3 regions of the Pseudomonas sp. GW821-FHT01D09 genome follow, and region 2 is predicted to be linked to each of the others. Evidence: riboswitches for the same ligand, from Rfam matches in the RefSeq annotation. Region 2 holds a riboswitch; each other region holds the start of a gene.
What was found. Region 2 has a riboswitch for cobalamin ahead of AC07W7_RS27000 (TonB-dependent receptor plug domain-containing protein). Riboswitches for the same ligand answer to the same signal wherever they lie in the genome.
Positions count from the first base shown of each region.

Region 1: it holds a riboswitch for cobalamin, as region 2 does, so the genes downstream of both, cobO (cob(I)yrinic acid a,c-diamide adenosyltransferase) here and AC07W7_RS27000 (TonB-dependent receptor plug domain-containing protein) in region 2, are expected to answer to the same signal.
Region 3: it holds a riboswitch for cobalamin, as region 2 does, so the genes downstream of both, AC07W7_RS01940 (CbtB domain-containing protein) here and AC07W7_RS27000 (TonB-dependent receptor plug domain-containing protein) in region 2, are expected to answer to the same signal.

Region 1 is NZ_JBWKWY010000004.1:252,128-257,987, reverse strand. It holds gene cobD (threonine-phosphate decarboxylase CobD) at 1-87, opposite strand, end outside; gene cbiB (adenosylcobinamide-phosphate synthase CbiB) at 80-988, opposite strand; gene bluB (5,6-dimethylbenzimidazole synthase) at 985-1,635, opposite strand; gene AC07W7_RS07010 (cobyrinic acid a,c-diamide synthase CobB) at 1,632-2,996, opposite strand; gene cobO (cob(I)yrinic acid a,c-diamide adenosyltransferase) at 2,993-3,604, opposite strand; cobalamin riboswitch at 3,684-3,931, opposite strand; partial or broken gene AC07W7_RS07000 (sorbosone dehydrogenase family protein) at 4,047-4,376, shown strand; gene AC07W7_RS06995 (C40 family peptidase) at 4,513-5,052, opposite strand; gene AC07W7_RS06990 (C40 family peptidase) at 5,197-5,826, opposite strand.
Region 2 is NZ_JBWKWY010000063.1:1,723-7,582, reverse strand. It holds gene AC07W7_RS27010 (ABC transporter substrate-binding protein) at 1-812, opposite strand, end outside; gene AC07W7_RS27005 ((2Fe-2S) ferredoxin domain-containing protein) at 809-1,168, opposite strand; gene AC07W7_RS27000 (TonB-dependent receptor plug domain-containing protein) at 1,168-3,108, opposite strand; cobalamin riboswitch at 3,200-3,404, opposite strand; gene AC07W7_RS26995 (histidine phosphatase family protein) at 3,504-4,052, shown strand; gene AC07W7_RS26990 (ATP-binding protein) at 4,158-5,648, shown strand; gene AC07W7_RS26985 (hypothetical protein) at 5,645-5,860, shown strand, end outside.
Region 3 is NZ_JBWKWY010000001.1:400,952-406,811, forward strand. It holds gene AC07W7_RS01915 (fatty acid cis/trans isomerase) at 1-213, shown strand, start outside; gene nfuA (Fe-S biogenesis protein NfuA) at 300-884, shown strand; gene cobM (precorrin-4 C(11)-methyltransferase) at 1,088-1,834, opposite strand; gene AC07W7_RS01930 (cobalamin biosynthesis protein) at 1,904-2,296, opposite strand; gene AC07W7_RS01935 (CbtA family protein) at 2,293-2,994, opposite strand; gene AC07W7_RS01940 (CbtB domain-containing protein) at 3,006-3,194, opposite strand; cobalamin riboswitch at 3,291-3,496, opposite strand; gene AC07W7_RS01945 (hypothetical protein) at 3,628-4,095, opposite strand; cobalamin riboswitch at 4,296-4,495, shown strand; gene cobW (cobalamin biosynthesis protein CobW) at 4,589-5,650, shown strand; gene cobN (cobaltochelatase subunit CobN) at 5,654-5,860, shown strand, end outside.

The DNA of each region.
Region 1 (5,860 bases), on a different contig from region 2:
GAGGCCACTGGACAGGTCCAGCCAGTCTTCCTGGGCGATGCCGTACCGCATCGCCGCCTTGCGCAGCCGTCCACCGTGTTCAAGCATAAAATTGCGCCCCCGCACACAGGATCAACACCCACAACCACACGCCGCGCTGCACCAGTTGCCAGCCACGCTCAATGGAATCGGCATCGGCCACTGGCCCTTCGCCGAGGGGTGGACGCTGGTGCAACTCACCGTGATAAATCGCCGCCCCGCCCAGCTCGACACCCAGGGCGCCCGCGCCTGCGGCCATCACCGGCCCGGCATTCGGGCTGTCCCAGGTCGGGCCCTGGCGGCGCCAGCAGGTGAGTGCCAGGCGTGTCTTGCCCAGCACAGCGTAGGTCAAGGCGACCAGGCGGGCGGGGATGTAATTGAGTACGTCGTCAATCTTCGCCGCCGCCCAGCCAAAGCGTTCAAAGCGTTCGTTGCGATAGCCCCACATGGCATCCAGGGTATTACTCAGGCGGTACAGCACTACGCCCGGCACGCCGGCCACGACAAACCAGAACAGCGCGGCGAACACCGCGTCGCTGCCGTTTTCCAGCACTGACTCGGTGGCGGCCCGCGCCACTTCAGTGCTGTCCAGTTCGCGGGTTTCGCGGCTGACCAGGTAACTGACGCGCGTGCGCGCCTCGTCCAGGTCACCACTGCGCAGGGCCTGGGCCACCGGCAACACATGCTCACCCAGGCTGCGCATGCCCAGGGCCAGGTACAGCGCGAGGATCTCGATCACCCAGCCGAAATAAGGCGCCCAGGACAAGGCCGTGGCCAGCAAGGTCAGCGGTATCACGCAGATAAACCACGCAGTCACACCATGGCTGCGCCAGCCGCGCCCTGCGGAGTTGAAACGTTGCTCGATGCGCCCGGCAAAATTGCCGAACGCCACCAGCGGATGCCAGCGCCTGGGCTCGCCCAGCAGCGCATCCAGCGCCACTGCAGCGACACTCAGCAAGGCCACACTCATTGACTCACTCCCCAATAATTTTCATACAGCATGTCACTCAGCGGACGCGGTTCGGTCCAGCCTTCGAGTTGCAACATCGGTGCCGGGTAGAACTCGGTCACCGGGCCCAGGCACAGCACGGCCAGGGGCTTGGCGCCGGGCGGCAGGCCCAGCAGGTCGGCCAGGTCCCGGGGCTCGAACAACGACACCCAGCCCAGGCCCAGGCCTTCGGCGCGGGACGCCAGCCATAGATTCTGGATCGCGCAGGACAGCGAGGCCAGGTCCATTTCCGGCAAGGTCCGGCGCCCGAAAATATGCCGCTCGCGGTCATCCATCAACGCCGCCACCAGCACCTCGGCGCAGTCGTGGATGCCTTCGACCTTGAGCCTCATGAAATCGTCCGAGCGCTCGCCCAGGGCTTGCGCGGTGCGGATGCGTTCGGCTTCCACCAACTGCTGGATCTGCCCGCGCAGGTTGCGGTCGCTGATGCGGATAAAGCGCCAGGGCTGCATCAGGCCGACGCTGGGGGCCTGGTGCGCGGCGTGCAGCAGGCGATGCAACAGTTCGGGGGCGACGCTGCCGCCGCTGAAGTGGCGCATATCGCGGCGTTCGGCGATGGCGCGGTAGATCGCGTCGCGCTCGGCCTGGGGGTAGGCGTGGTCGGTCATGGCCCTATCGCGGGCAAGCCCGCTCCCACATTTGCACCGTGGTGGTCTGCGATAACGGCTTGCCGGTCTGGCGCAAACAACGCGGCCACCGCAGCCGGGTTCGATGGGAAATAAAAGTGCACATAGGAGGCCGTCATCCGCCCCTGGCGATACACCGCCTCGGCGCCGCGCCCGCCATTGGGGCTCAGGCCACGGGCAATCGGCTGCCACTGCGTGCTGGTCAGGGAGTGATGATAGGTATGGCCGCGCAGCACGCCTTCTGGCAGCTCGACCGTTTGCAGGGCCAGGGCCGCCAGGCGTTTCTGCATGACCGCATCGCCTTGCAGCAGGCCCAGCAGTTCGGCGCGGGAGCCCTCGACATCGGTCAAGGAGTCGAGCAGGTAGAGCATGCCACCGCATTCGGCCAGCAACGGTTTGCCAGCGGCGTGATGGGCGCGGATCGCCTGCAGCATCGCGGTGTTTTGCGACAGCGCCTGGTGATGCAGCTCCGGGTAACCCCCGGGCAGATAAAGGCTGTGGGCATCGGGCAACACGCGGTCATGGATCGGCGAGAAGAAGTGCAACTGCGCGCCCATCGCCCGCAGCAAGTCGAGGCTGGCGCCGTAGGTGAAGGCAAAGGCTTCGTCACGGGCCACGGCAATCCGCACCCCGGCCAGCAAGGACTGGGCCTCGATTACCTCGGGCGCGGCGAATGCCACCGACGGTGGCAGCGCTACCTCGCAACTGCTGGCCAGGGCGGCAGCGGCGGCATCCAGGCGCAGGTCCAGGTCATTCAACTCGCTGGCCTGCACCAGGCCCAGGTGGCGGCTGGGTAACTCAATGCCGGTTTCCCGGGACAGTGCGCCGTACCAGCGCAGGCCTTCGGTCAGGCTGCCTTCGAGCAACTGCGCATGGCGCACGGTGCCGACGCGGTTGGCCAGGACCCCGGCGAACGGCAGGTCCGCCTGGTAACGCGCCAGCCCCAGCGCCAGGGCGCCGAAGGTCTGGGCCATGGCGGTGCCGTCGATCACCGCCAGCACGGGCACGCCAAAATGGCGGGCCAGATCGGCGCTGGAGGGGGTGCCGTCGAACAGGCCCATCACGCCCTCGATCAGGATCAGGTCCGCCTCCCCCGCGGCTTCCCACAACAGGCGGCGACTTTCCTGCTCGCCGACCATCCACATGTCCAATTGATAGACCGGCGCGCCACTGGCGCGCTCATGGATCATCGGGTCGAGAAAGTCCGGGCCGCACTTGAACACCCGGACCTTGCGCCCCAGGTTGCGGTGCAAGCGGGCCAGGGCGGCGGTGACGGTGGTCTTGCCCTGGCCCGACGCCGGCGCGGCGATCAGCACGGCAGGGCAATGGCGCGGCGGGTTCAAAGTTCGATGCCTTTCTGTGCCTTGATACCGGCCTGGAACGCGTGCTTGAGCATGCCCATTTCGGTGACGGTGTCGGCCATTTCCATCAGCTCCGGCTTGGCGCCACGCCCGGTGACCAGCACGTGCTGCATCGGTGGGCGGGCTTGCAGGTCGCCAAGCACCTGGTCCAGGTCAAGATAGCCGTGCTTGAGCGCGATGTTCAGCTCATCGAGCACCACCAGGCCGATGGACGGGTCCTGCAACATTTCCCGGGAGACTTGCCAGGCCGCTTCGGCGGCGGCGATATCGCGCTGGCGGTCCTGGGTTTCCCAGGTGAAGCCCTCGCCCATCACATGAAAGCGTACCTGCTCGGGGAAGCGCCGGAAGAACAGCTCCTCACCGGTGCTGTTACGGCCCTTGATAAATTGCACGACGCCGCATTGCATACCGTGCCCCATGGCCCGGGCCAGCATGCCAAATGCCGAGCTACTCTTGCCTTTGCCATTGCCGGTCAATACCAGCAGCAAACCGCACTCATTCGGTGAATTGGCAATGCGCTCGTCAATCACCGCTTTTTTGCGCAGCATGCGCGCCAGGTGGCGTTCGTCACGATCAGGGGAATCAGTCATGGCAGCTCTCCGTTGGGGCTGGACAAAAACGGCGGGCAGGAAAAGACAACAACATGAAGCCAAGCATCGCCCACCGTGATGCTGTTGGATGGATCAGGCCGGTCTCCGGGCTCATGAGGGGTGCCCTGTTGACCAGGGCAAACCGACGATGCACCTTCCCATATCGCGGGCGATACAGTGGCAAAAGCAGCGTCTTGACTCATTTACCGTTGCGGGGGCAGCGCCGGGATCGTGGCCGCACTGTAGAAAAGTGCGCGCACTCACCGGCTTCCCTGTTTCACTCGGTCGACGCGTACGTCACAGAGCACCTGAAACAAGCGGCGAAGGTTAGTGGGTTGGGGGTACAGCGTCAATTAAAGCCGGCCATACACTTGAACCATCGCCACGCGCCAGGCCTCTATGGCTACAGGCTTTGAGGATAAAAACATGCACAAGGCCCGATGCGCCGGACTATACCGTGGGGCCGCACACCGCATCGCTGGGCCTGACCTTCGCTGAAGGCAACACGCTGCCGGCGCAATTTGCCCAGGGGGCGTTTATTGGCCAGCACGGCTCGTGGAATCGCAAGCCACACAGTGGTTACAAGGTGATCTTTGTGCCGTTCGAGGGCGGCAAGCCGAAGGGGCAACCGGTGGATGTGCTGACCGGGTTTCTCAACGGTGACCAGAAAGCCATGGGCCGGCCGGTGGGCGTGGTGATCGACCAGCAAGGCGGGTTGCTGGTGGCCGACGATGTGGGGAATAAGGTGTGGCGGGTGTCTTCGGCCCAATAACCGGACCCGACAACACCACAAAACCAATGTGGGAGCGGGCTTGCTCGCGATAGCGGTGGGTCAGTTTGCACATCTGATACCTGATACACCGCTATCGCGAGCAAGCCCGCTCCCACATTTTTGATCGGTACAGGTCTTAGGGGTTACGCGCCAGGTGCTCGGCCGGCAACACGCGCTTGGCACTCAGGTAGGCATTCTGCCAATAGGCCTTGGACAAGGTATCCAGCTTCACCGTACCGCCGGTTTGCGGGGCATGGACAAAGCGCCCTTCCCCCACATAAATGCCGGCATGGCTGACCTGCGAACCGCCGCCCGTGGCGAAGAACAACAGGTCGCCGGTCTGCAGCGCATCTTCACGCACGTCCTGGGCCCGCATCACGATCAGCTCGCGGGTGGTGCGCGGCAGGGAGATGCCAGCGGCATCGCGGTAGACAAAACCAATCAGGCCACTGCAATCAAACCCGGAGTCCGGGGTATTGCCGCCCCAGCGGTAAGGCGTGCCGACCAAGCCCAGGGCGCGAAACAGCACGTCTTCGGCAGCAGGCGAAAAATTCTGGGTGGCGTAGTTGAAGACCGGCTTGGGCTTGGCCGCCACAGGCGCGGGTGCAGGACGGCTGGCGCAGGCACTGAGCAGTGCGGCGCAAACAAGAAGCATTAGGCGGGCCGAGGTCGACATGGGCAGAACAATCCTGATCTGGATGCGGCTTTCACTGCCGAACGCTGAAAACTAGACCGCGCAAGCAAGCTTGCGCGGTCAGGTTCGCAACAATATCTCAGGATTCTAGCGCTTACGCGTCAAACTTCAAGTATCACTTTAACTTTACTTGCGAGCGGTAACGGTAGTCGGGGCCATCGCCAAGGCGCGCTTGGCTTCGATGAAGGTTTTGCTCCAGTAGCTGTCGCCCAGTTTATCGACCCGCACCCCGCCGCTGCGGCGGCTGCTGGAGTGGATGAACTGGTCATCGCCCAGGTAGATACCGGCGTGGCTGACGCGGCCACGGCCATTGGTACTGAAGAAAAGCAGATCGCCGGGCTTGAGGTTGTTTCGTGCGACCAACGGTGCATTCACGTTGATCATTTCGCGGGTGGAGCGCGGTAGGTTCATGCCGGCTTCTTCACGAAACAGGTAACCGATAAAACCACTGCAGTCGAAGCCGGCTTCAGAGGTACCGCCGAAACGGTAGCGGGTCCCGATCAGGGACATGCCGCGCTCAAGAATGCTGTCGGCCAGCAAAGGCAGCTGATAAGGCTTGCTATCGGAGAATTCGGCCAGTTCCTTCTCGGTTGCGAGCTCTTCCTCGTAAACAGAAGAAGACTGCGTTGCAACGAATTTGGCCTGGTGCTGTTGTTGTGGTTTTTGCTGCTCTGCCACTTGTTGAGGGTGGGTGGCGCAACCAAACAACAGGGTAACGAGTGCGAGAGGCACGAGGGGTGCGAAGCGATTTAGCATGGGCACGACCGTGGCTGATAGGTAAAGAAGCCGA
Region 2 (5,860 bases):
ACTGCCCGCAGGCGCGACAGCACCGGGTCGCGGGTCAGCAACTGGCGTTTGCGGCTGGCCGGGGACCACAGGGCGTCGGCCAGCAGGATCACATCCGGGTCGCTCATCAATAACGTCTCGCTGCTGACCCTGACCCGGTATTGATTGATCCCGGCCAACAGGTTGCGCGCTCCGGCAGCGGCCAGCAGGGCGCTGACGAAACCGTGTTGTCCTTCGCTGTCCAGGCCATTGACTTCACTGTCGAGGTAAAACACCGACAAGGGCTTGGCCGGCTTGGCCAGTGCCTGGGCGCTGGCCAGGTCGGCGTCCAGGGCCTCAATCAAGTCGCGGGCCCGCTGTGGTTGATGCAGCAGGTTGCCCAGGGTCAGCAGGTCATTGCGAATATGCCCGAAGTAATCCAGGGAGTGCCCGGCACACGCCGACTCCAACAGGTACGAGGCTACACCGTTGCCGGCCAGCCCGGTGCGCGAGGTGATGCCATTGCCAAAGGCCGTGGCAAAGCCGCCCACCACCAGGTCCGGCTTTTGCCCATACAACACCTCGCTGGCCGGGTAGCGCGGGGCAATCACCGGCACGCCTTGATACTGGCCCTGCTGGTGTGCGGTGCCGTTGTCATCCAGGTACGCCACGCCCACCAGCGCCGGGCCGGCTCCCAGGGCCAGCAGCATGTCGGCGGCGTGCTGGTTCAGGGCGACGATGCGCGACGGCGGCGCAGTAGGCAGGTGCCAATCCTGCTGGCAATTGCGATAGCCGTCCGCCAGGGCCGAGGCACTGCACAGTAGGGCCATGGCCAAGCCTGCCAGGCGCTTCATGGGTGCTCCCGGATCAGCAGTGCTTCGACCACGTCGCCGCCCACCAGGTGCACATCCACCAGGCGCACGGCATCGGCCTTGCTGCGCACGCCATACCAGCAGCGCTCCGGGTACACTGTGAGCACCGGCCCCAGGTTGCAGGGGAACTGGCAATGGGTGCGCGTCAGCAGCACACCGCCGGGTACTTCGATGTGTTGGTGTTCCAGCAGGCGTCGGCGCAGGGTTTTCCACAGTTGCAAGGCGCCACGCTGGGTGCAGCGCGGGCCGGTGCACAGCAGCACATGGCGGGCATGCTCGGGGATCCGGGACCAGTCGGGGTGGCTGTCCACCCCGTCGATGTGTGTGATTTCAGTCATCAGAAGCGATACGTGTAACGCACCTCAGAGGTGAAGGGGCGGCCCAGGTTGTCGACATTGCTGGAGCGGCTGGTGACGTAGTCGCGGTCGAACAGGTTTTCTACCAGCAGGCTCACGCGGTGTTGATGGGCGTGGTCGAGGTAGCGGTAGGCGTCGGCGTCTACGACCGAGTAGTGACCGTACTCGATGCGTTTCGAGCTGGTCACATCGTGGATATAACGGATGGCCGCGCCGGCGCCCCACAGGCGGTTCTGCGACTCGAAACCCACCCGCGAACGGGCGAAGAAACTGGGCACATCATTGATCGTGACGCCGGCGCGCGACTCGGTCAGGTTGCGGGTCATGTCCGCCTGCAGGCTCCACTGGTCGTTGAGCGCCCACTTGGCGTCGGCCTCGAAGCCGCGCATCTGGATCTGCCCCTGGCCGTTGACCCACTGGATATCGTCGAGGGTGATCAGGTCGGTGATCGTGCGCTTGAACAGGGTCAGGCTGGCACTGAACTCACGGTCGGCCAGCAGGCCCTTGTAGTCCAGGCCCAGCTCGGCGTTGCGGCTTTTTTCCGGCTTGAGGTTGCGGTTGCCGAGTTCGTCGCCGGGCTCATTGACAAACAGTTGCTCGGCATTCGGCAGCTTGTAGGCGGTGCCGTACTGGCCGCGCAGGGCCCAGTTGGCGTTGAGGTCATAGAGCGAGGTGAGCATGCCGACCGTGGCACTGTCGCCGCCGCTCATGGTTTCGTGGCGCACGCCGATACTCGGGTGCCAGTCGGGCAGGGCGTCGATCTGCGGGCGCAGTTGGCTGTACAGGGCGTGGGCCTCGGCCTGGTTGTTGTCGATGACCAGCACATCGTCCTGGCCCTTGAACCACTGGTTGTCGGAGCCGAACACCAGCACATGCCCGCCTTCAAGCTCAGCCTTGCCTTCGGCCTGCACGCCCCAGTCGGTAAAACCCCAGTAGTCATTGTGGTTGCGTACCAGGGTGCCGCCGTCGGCGGTGTTGTTGACCCGTGAATAGCGCGTATCCCAATCGTTGATATGGCCCTTGACGAAGTAACTCAGCCGCTCGTTGAGGCGTTGCTCGAAGGTCGCCGTGGCGATCTGTTGCACGCGGTCGTTGGTGGTCTTGCGGTTGTTGGTGGCGCCGGCGAAGTCCAGGTTGGCGTCGGAGTACTGGTAGAACAGCTCCAGGCGCGAGTCATCGCCAATAGACTGGATGGCCTTGGCGCCGAGGGTGGTGACTTCGTAGGAACGTTTCTTGTCGCTGACATGGCTCATGTCGCGGTTGCGAAACGGCTGGTAGCCCTCGGACACGTTATGGCTGACATAGGCCAGCAGGCCCAGGTCGCCCAGGCCGTTAGTGAAAACCCGCTCGGCCCGGGCATCGCCGGTGGTGCCGCCAAAGGTATCGACGCCCAGGTTGGTTTCGCCGGACACCTCGCGGGTCTGCGGGCTGCGCGTGACGATATTGATTACGCCCGCCACCGCCTGGGTCCCGAACAACAGGCTCTGGCCACCCTTGAGCACTTCGATGCGCTCCACGGCGTTGGCCGGCAGGGTGTCCAGGTACAGGCCACCGTACAGGCGGTTGTTCAGGCGTACGCCGTCGAGCAGGATCAGGGTGTCGTCATTGCGCCCGCCCAGCAGGGAGTAGGTGCCGTAGTCGAACGGGCCGTTTTTGGGCGCGACATAGAAACCGGGGATAAACATCTGCATCGCCCGCGTGATATCGGCGCTGGGGCCGGCGCGTTCAATCTGTTCGCGGGTGACAATCGCCACTTTGCTGCCGTATTGGGCCATCTCGGCCACGGTGGTGGATTCCACCGACGGCGCCGAAACGGTCTGCGGATGGAGCACCAGGGCCGCGTCATCGGCGAGCAGCAGCGGGCTGAACAGGCACCCCAGGAGCAGGGTCGGGCCAGAGGTAGAGGAACGTTGGAAAATCATAGTCTTCTCGAAAGTATCTTCGCAGAAGCACGCAGGAGAAGGCACCGGGCACACACCGACACCGGCCCATGCCCGCCCACCGCAGGATTATGCCAAACAGAAATTCCAGGCCGGTCTCCGGGCTCTCGCGTATCGAACCCTTCACCTTCCCATGGCGTTCTGGCCACAGTGGTGTAACGAAGGGGTCACGCGAATACCGTTGCGGGGGCAGCACCGGACTTGCTCGAACGAGCGTACCGGTTTCCCGTTTCACCTCATGCACGGCGGCATGCGGCACCTGAAACAGGCCGGCATCTGAACATTCCCACAACCGTTGGTCAACATTGCGATGCACTGCTGGCAGATCCGATCGTTGTAAGATGTGTTCTTCACCGGCTCACCCGAGATCCAGGTCCATGCAGAGCACCCGCCTGACGCTGATTTGCCATGGCTCGACCCGGGCGCAGAAACGCGGGCAATTCCCCCTCGACGAAGCCCTGGAAATACCGCCTACCCCCTTGATGCTGGCCGGGCGCTTTAAGAAAGCGCCACGCTTGCTATGTGGGCCTGAACGGCGGACCCGGCAAACGGCGATGTTGTTTGGCGAGCAAGCCAAGGTCGATGACGGCTTGCGTGATATGGATGTGGGCCGTTGGCATGGCCAGGACGTCAGCATCATCACCGACGATGAGATGGCAAGCTGGCTCACAGACAGCGCCAGCGCTCCCCATGGCGGTGAGTCGGTGGCGCAACTCTGCGTGCGGGTACGCTTGTGGATGCAGGCCCTGCAAGACCAGCCCGGCCATGTGGTGGCGGTGACACATCCATCAGTGATTCGCGCGGCCCTCCTGAATGCCATGCAATGCCCGATGGGTATGTTTTACCTGATCGATGTGGAGCCGCTGTCTTCTACTGAGCTGCGTTTCAACAGTGTCTGGCGCCTGCGCCTGGACAGCCACCGCTAGAACGGATGAAGTGGCAAAATGCAATCATTTGCGCTTATATACGGCGCTGTCTCGGCGCGCACCTATCGAATGCGTATAAATTTTGCAGATTGAGCAAGGACGTTTATGAGGGCAAGCAAGCTGATTGCGGTGGAAACCGGCAAGCACACCTTTGAGTTTGAAAACCAAGAAAGCTTGAAGTGGCAGGGCTTTTTTGATGTGGACACGGTCCGTTTGGTCCTGGGTAATAACGGTTCCGGCAAAACGTCATTACTAAGCGATATGGCGGCGTCGATTTCCTCGATGCGTGCATTGCCCCAACGATCAGTGTTTGGACAATACGAAGAAAGCATCGGCAAATTGTCGGCCGCCGAGTTGAGAAAAGTGGGGGTGATCTATTTTTCTCCTTTGCCGTATCGAAGAAGAATCCCACTCAGAAATAGATTTATCGATGCATCGCCTCGATTTGAAAAAAATGCAAGCCTGGATCAGCTTGAGCAGTTCTATTCGGTGGCCGAGGACCTGGGCCTGAGTTCAAGTTTGCGTGCAGAAATCAGCTATAGCTCAACTTTATGCAAAGATATACTTGCACCCGCACTGCTTTCTCTGGTGCGCTCGAAAACGGGACATTTAAATTCGACGTTGCTCGAAGAGTTGGTAGGGGATTATCGAAAGCTGGTGATGAGCGAGGAGGAATTCAAATCACCATATTATGAACGTGGCCATCCTCAAAGTTTATTTGACAAGCGTTTGGCAACAGTCTTGTCAAAGATCGAAAATGCCATATTGAGTTATCTGCCCACAGGCAAGGGTAGGTTTGCAATGTTGGCGGTTTTGGAGAAAGCGGTAGAAAAGCAGTCGAATAAGCTACGTTTTGCTCGGGCTTTTTTGCGGATCAACAATATTGCTATTTATGTGCAGGACCGACGCGACCATCTGATTATGAAGGATATGCTCAAAAACTTTGAGTCTACCGTTGGTTTGCTTAAAGCCGGAGGGAAGCAGCTTCAAAGAAAAAATCGAGGATATACGTTCACCATTGATTCGTCCGCACACGCTGCGCAGTTGCTCGCCTCTAATGCTGCAGTCGAGATTCTTTGGGGGGAGCAGAGTTCGGGGGTGAGGGCGTTAGTCGATCAGTTTTCATTGTTGCGCAAAGCGTTTGAAAGGATGCGTGAGAAGCGCTTGGATCATGTGCTCGTACTGATTGACGAGGGTGATGCCTACTTGCATTTGGCTTGGCAGCGTCGTTACATATATTTGTTGAATAAATTTATGGCGGCGGCTAAGGAAGAGTATGGTGTAGAAATATTACAGTTGGTGGTCGCCACTCATTCTCCGGTAATAACGGGTGATTTTCCGACGTGCATGGTCACCAATCTGGACAAGGAGCAAGGGTTGGGCGCGACCTTCGCTACGCCGTTGGAGGACATCATTTTCAAAGCATTCGATTCGGTTGCGTTAGGTGAGTTTGCTGCAAAGAAAATCAATCAATTGCATGCTCGAATAACAGATAAAGTCCTTTCTCCGCAGGACGAATTATTACTCAGTAGCATTGGTGACGTTGGTATCAAAAATGCGTTGCTGCGTGTACGCAAGGATAGTCAGAAGCCATGATCATTAATGTGTCTGATATGTGGCATAAAGCGCGTACACGCCATCGAGCATTTGTCGCGGAAAAAGTTGATCAGATGTTGATCGACTTGCATCAATTCCAGGGGCCTTGCCAGGCTGGGGTGATGGTGCAATATCGATTGGCTGATTTCATGGCTCAGTATAAAAACCAAATATGTCGGGAGTTGGCCGGAAATTTGCGCGCCATTGCTGAA
Region 3 (5,860 bases), on a different contig from region 2:
TTCAATGTGCCGGCCGAGGACGTGCCTGAGTTCGTCGAGGACATGGAGCTGGCCAGGGATGCCAAGCGTTTTGAGCGGATTGTCGAGCGCTGGGGCATTCGCCGCAGTCACCCGCAGTTCTGGGTGTATTTCCACGATTTGTCGCAGTACCTGCGCGAAACCACGCCGGTGGAAGAGGGTGTGCTGGATATGAACCGCTACGAGAACCTGTAGCCGTGGATTTGCCTGACAAAAATACTAGGACTTTGTACCGCCGAGGCGATTGGCGTAAACTGCCGACAAGCCTGTGAGGAGTTCCCATGACTGCCATAACCATTACCGACGCCGCCCACGATTACCTGGCTGATCTGCTGTCCAAGCAGAACACCCCGGGCATCGGCATCCGCGTCTTCATTACCCAGCCTGGCACCCAGTACGCCGAGACGTGCATTGCCTACTGCAAGCCGGGGGAAGAGAAGCCTGAAGACACCGCCCTGGGGCTCAAGAGCTTCACCGCGTACATCGATGCCTTCAGCGAAGCCTTCCTTGACGACGCCGTGGTCGACTACGCCACTGATCGCATGGGCGGCCAACTGACCATCAAGGCGCCCAACGCCAAGGTGCCGAACGTCAATGCCGACAGCCCGGTCAACGAGCGCATCAACTACTACCTGCAGACCGAGATCAACCCGGGCCTGGCCAGCCATGGCGGCCAGGTCAGCCTGATCGACGTGGTGGACGATGGCATCGCCGTGCTTAAGTTCGGTGGCGGCTGCCAGGGCTGCGGCCAGGCTGACGTGACCCTTCGCGAAGGGATCGAGCGCACGTTGCTGGAGCGGATTCCCGAGCTCAAGGGTGTACGTGACGTGACTGACCATACGCAGAAAGAAAACGCCTACTACTAAGGTGTTCGCTGCAAACAAAAAACGGCGCCCCGTGAGCGCCGTTTTTTATTGATTTAAATTAATGAGTTACACGAACTATCTAACAAAAAAATTAACTGTGGGAGCTGGCTTGCCTGCGATAGCGGTGTGCCAGGCGACTTAGCTATCGACTGTTTCACCGCTATCGCAGGCAAGCCAGCTCCCACAGGTTGTCCTGCGTAGTGTCAGGGGCGGTAGAGGTGGGCATGCCCCGCCCGATACAGCGAAGATTCGCTGAAGCTGTCACTGGCCAGCACCCGGCCCACCAGAATCAGCGCCGTACGCCTGAACCCCTTGGCTGCCACTTTCCCGGCAATATCCGCCAAAGTTCCCAGGGCCCAATCCTGATCCGGCCACGTCGCCCGGTGCACCACGGCAATCGGGCAATCGGCACCATAATGCGGCAGCAGTTCGGCGACGATTTTTTCCAGGTGATTGACCCCCAGGTGCACGGCCATGGTGGTGCCATGGCTGGCCAGGCTGGCGAATGCCTCACCGGCGGGCATCGTGGTTTTGTCCGCATAACGGGTCAGGATCACGCTTTGGGCGATATCCGGCAGGGTCAATTCAGTTTCCAGCAACGCGGCACAAGCGGCCACCGCCGTGACCCCGGGAATGATCTGGAAGGGGATCCCCAGCGCGCGCAAATGGCGGATTTGCTCGCCAATCGCTCCATACAGGCTTGGATCGCCGGAATGTACCCGCGCCACGTCCTGGCCTTTTGCATGGGCGACCTTGATCAAGCCAATGATTTGCTCCAGGTTCAGTTCGGCGCTGTTGACCACCTGTTCGGCCCGATGCCCTTCGAGTACGGCAGCCGGCACCAGGGAGCCTGCGTAGAGGATCACCGGGCAATGGCGGATCAGCCGCTGGCCCTTGACGGTGATCAGTTCCGGGTCGCCGGGGCCGGCGCCGATGAAGAAGACGGTCATGGAAAAATCCTGTGCAAAAGCGGGCGAGCATGAGCACGGCTCATGATCGAGAAGGGCAATTATCGGACTTTAGCCAGCGCAGGCCAACGCAAACGTGGCCCTGGCGGCTTTTTTGCGGGTGATCAGCAGTCGGGCAGGGGCATTGGCTAGCTGTTCTGCCAAGGCCAAAGCGGCACTTTCGGCAATGCCGTAGCACCCTGTATGGGCGAAGGCCACATTCGACCTGTGGCTCAAGCGCCCTTCGTAATCGAGCAGTTGTTGTGCATCAAAGCACTGCAATGGCAGATTCAGGGCCTTGGCCAGGGCGATCATGCCCGGTTCATCGCGCTTGTGGGCAATACTGGCCAAGGCGCTTACCTGGCCGGGGTCGATACCGGCCTCGGCCAGGGCGCTGCCGAACAGTTCCAGCAGAGCCTCAACCTGACAGCCACGCTGACAACCCAGGCCGACCGTCAGGATCATGCTGCGTATTGAACGTCGCGATTGCGGCGAAACAACCAAGCGCTGATCAGGCCCAACGCCAGCCAGAACGCAACGTTGGTCAGCTGCGAGGCGATCTTGAACTGCGCTTCCAGAGCTTGCGGGGCGAGCATCGAGTGCACTTCGGGCTGTGGCGCGCCAATCACATGGGGTACGGCCAGGATCGCGACGCCAAGGATCTTCAGCAGCCAGTTGCGGCCAAACACAATCAGCGCAATGCCGGCAGCGGTGGACGCTGCCGTGCCGATCCACCAGACCTGTCGTTGCGCTAGGTCCGCCGCCGCCGTGCCGGGCAGCTCAGGCGGCAAGCCCAGGGTCGGCGCCAGCACAAACGTGGCGTAGCCGGCCAGGCCCCAGAGCAGGCCCTGGGCAGTGCGGGTCGGCGCGCGCAGGGTGTAGAGGCCGGCGAGCATCAGGGCAAAACCTACGGCGACCACCAGGTTAGCGCCGGTGGTGGACAGCAGGCGCTGCCAGCCGTCTTCCGGCGCCCAGGCTTCGGCGTCGTGGCTGTGGGCCGCAGTGCCTGGAGCATGCTCATGCACCTCGGTCACCACCGGGGCGTTTTCAAAGGTTTCCGCCTGCAGAATCAGCGGGGCTACCCAGAAACTTTGCAGCAGGGTCAGCAACAGGGCGGCCAGCAGGCCGGTGAACCCTGCGGTTTGCGCAATACGCTTGATCATGGCAGCAGGTCTCAATGGCACGGGAAGGCGGCGCTGTGGCGCGTATCGTGGGCGGCGTTGTGCACCGCCTCGATATGGGAGAACCCGGCGAAATACACCAGGCACGCACCGAGGATCGACGCGCCGATGGCGACAGTCAGGCGTTGGCTCAAGGTGGCGTTGGTGCTGGCGGTGTGTGAGGTGCTGCTGATGATCGACATGGCACGTCCCTTTCGAGTGGCAGGGTGACACGAGCGCATGAAAACCCCGCGAGCCGGGCCCGCAGGGTTCTGAACAGCGCCCGCCCACCGCGGGTTTGTTATCTGATGGTTCGGGCCGGTCTCCGGGCTTGCGAGGGGCTCTTCTAGGGCCTGAAAGCATCGCCTTCCCATGCCAAAAGCACAGTGGCTGTGACGCTTCGCTCGCTTACCGTTGCGGGGGCAGCACCGGAATTGCCATAAGACTATGGCTCACCGGTTTCCCGTTTCACCCAATCAAGGGCACCCGAAACAAGGTGCTTAGGAGAGCATGTGCGAGGGATGGGCGTCAAACACCTTGGGCGCTTGTCGAGGCTCAAGGTGTTTGCTTGATCGCGGTATCGTCAGATATCCCGATGGTTGGTGAGCGTAGGTGCTTGTTTCAACAGGTTGATCCTTAGGATTCATTAAACCTGACTCTGGGTTTGTCAGACGACACTCTGATCATGTAGTTAAGGTTGTCATGGTCAAACCTTTGGTCTTTCAAGCCCCGTCCTTGAGCTTCAGCCCCGACCCCTATATCCAACTGGTTAAGCAAGCGCTCGCGTTTGAGCAGCTCAGTTGCAACTGCTGATGCTTGCTGAGAAAAGGTTCTAGTGCTTGGACGCTGACCGGCGGCTTCTTTTAATTCGTTAAAATTGACGTATTTGTCACCGGCCCCCGCTGCGTACTCCTCAAAGTGCTTTTTTACCTCCTTGATCAGTTGCTTGTTGGTGTAGCGCGAGGGATCGCGTGTTGTACTTGATGCCCTTGGCGTTGCCCGCGTTGTGCGGCCGTTATCTCCGGCATCATCCGCCCTTTGGTTGTGGTCCTGTGTGATCGGCGGCAAGTTGAAGTTGTTGGATGGAAATATTGAAAGTGTCATGACAGATCCTCGGATTTATTGATGAACGTCTTTGAGTAGTGTCGACAGGGCTGCAAATTGATGAATCGATATCTGTGTGGTGTCCACATCAAACGCGTTCCCCGCCGGGGTGTGCAAAGTGATACAGGTTTTTTATCCGAGTGCCGTGGGGTAAATACTTGATCCGGGTTTGCCGACATTGACCCGTCCTCTCGCACTGCGTAGCCTTGCACCTTCGAGGTTCTTCGGCCCCGGTCGAAGCTAAGAAGGGAACGCGGTCCAAGCCGCGGCTGCCCCCGCAACTGTAAAGGGTTTATCTGACTGCCACGCCACTGCCAATACGGTGGGAAGGCGCAGCCAGCGCCAGCCGCAAGGCCGGCAAGCCCCAAGCCAGGAGACCTGCCTCGTCACCGATTTTCCATTTCAACCGGGCGGGGTGATCCGGTGACGAATCCTGCACCTGCGCGCCGTCGCAGGGCCTGTCGTCCCGTATGCCCGCCCCACAGGGCATCCGATGAAAACACTGGCCAAACTCCCCGTTACTATCGTCACCGGCTTCCTCGGCTCGGGCAAAACCACCTTGCTGCGCCATATGCTGGACAACGCCCAGGGCCGCCGCATTGCGGTGATCGTCAACGAGTTCGGTGAGCTGGGTATCGACGGCGAGATCCTCAAGCAGTGCTCCATCGGTTGCACCGAAGAAGAAGCCAGCGGCCGCGTGTATGAACTGGCCAACGGCTGCCTATGCTGCACCGTGCAGGAAGAGTTCTTCCCGGTGATGCGTGAACTGGTGGCGCGCCGTGGCGACCTTGACCATATCCTCATCGAAACCTCTGGCCTGGCCCTGCCTAAGCCGCTGGTCCAGGCCTTCCAGTGGCCGGAAATCCGTAGCGCCTGCACGGTTGATGCGGTGATCACCGTGGTCGACAGCCCGGCCGTGGCCGCTGGCACCTTCGCCGCGTTCCCGGACCAGGTCGACGCCCAGCGTAAGCTGGACCCGAACCTGGACCACGAATCGCCGCTGCACGAACTGTTTGCCGATCAACTGGCCAGCGCCGACCTGGTGATCCTCAATAAAACCGACCTGATCAGCGCCGAAGACCTGGCCCGTGTACGCCTGGAAGTCGCCGAAGAACTGCCGCCCGCGGTGAAAATCGTCGAAGCCAGCAGCGGCCGCCTGCCCCTGGATGTGTTGATTGGCCTGGGCGCCGGTTCCGAGGAGCATATCGACGGGCGCCACAGCCATCACGATCACCACCACGAAGGTGAGGACGATCACGATCACGATGCGTTTGATTCCATCTCCATCGACCTGCCACAGGCTGACGAAGCGCTGCTGCTCGACGCCTTGACCCAGTTGGTGGTGCAGCACGGCATCCTGCGGGTCAAAGGCTTCGCGGCGATCCCGAACAAGCCGATGCGCCTGCTGATCCAGGGCGTGGGCACGCGTTTTGACAAACACTTCGACCGTGCCTGGAGCGCTGACGAAGCACGCATCACGCGCCTGGTGCTGATCGGCCAGGACCTGGACGCAGCAGGCCTCGAAGCGCAATTGCGCGCTGCGCTCAGCGTTTAACCCGTGCATCTGCTCAGGACCCAGCCCGGAGGTTTCGTCTCCGATGACAACATCGCCGACCTTGGGCAAACCCCCGCCGAGCTGGTGATCCTGTGCAGCGGCGATTCGAGTCTGGCGTTGCTGGCCGAAGCGGCGCAGCAACTGCCCGACGACTACCCGAGCCTGCGCCTGGCCAACCCGATGCAGGTGCAGAACCATGCCTCGGTGGAC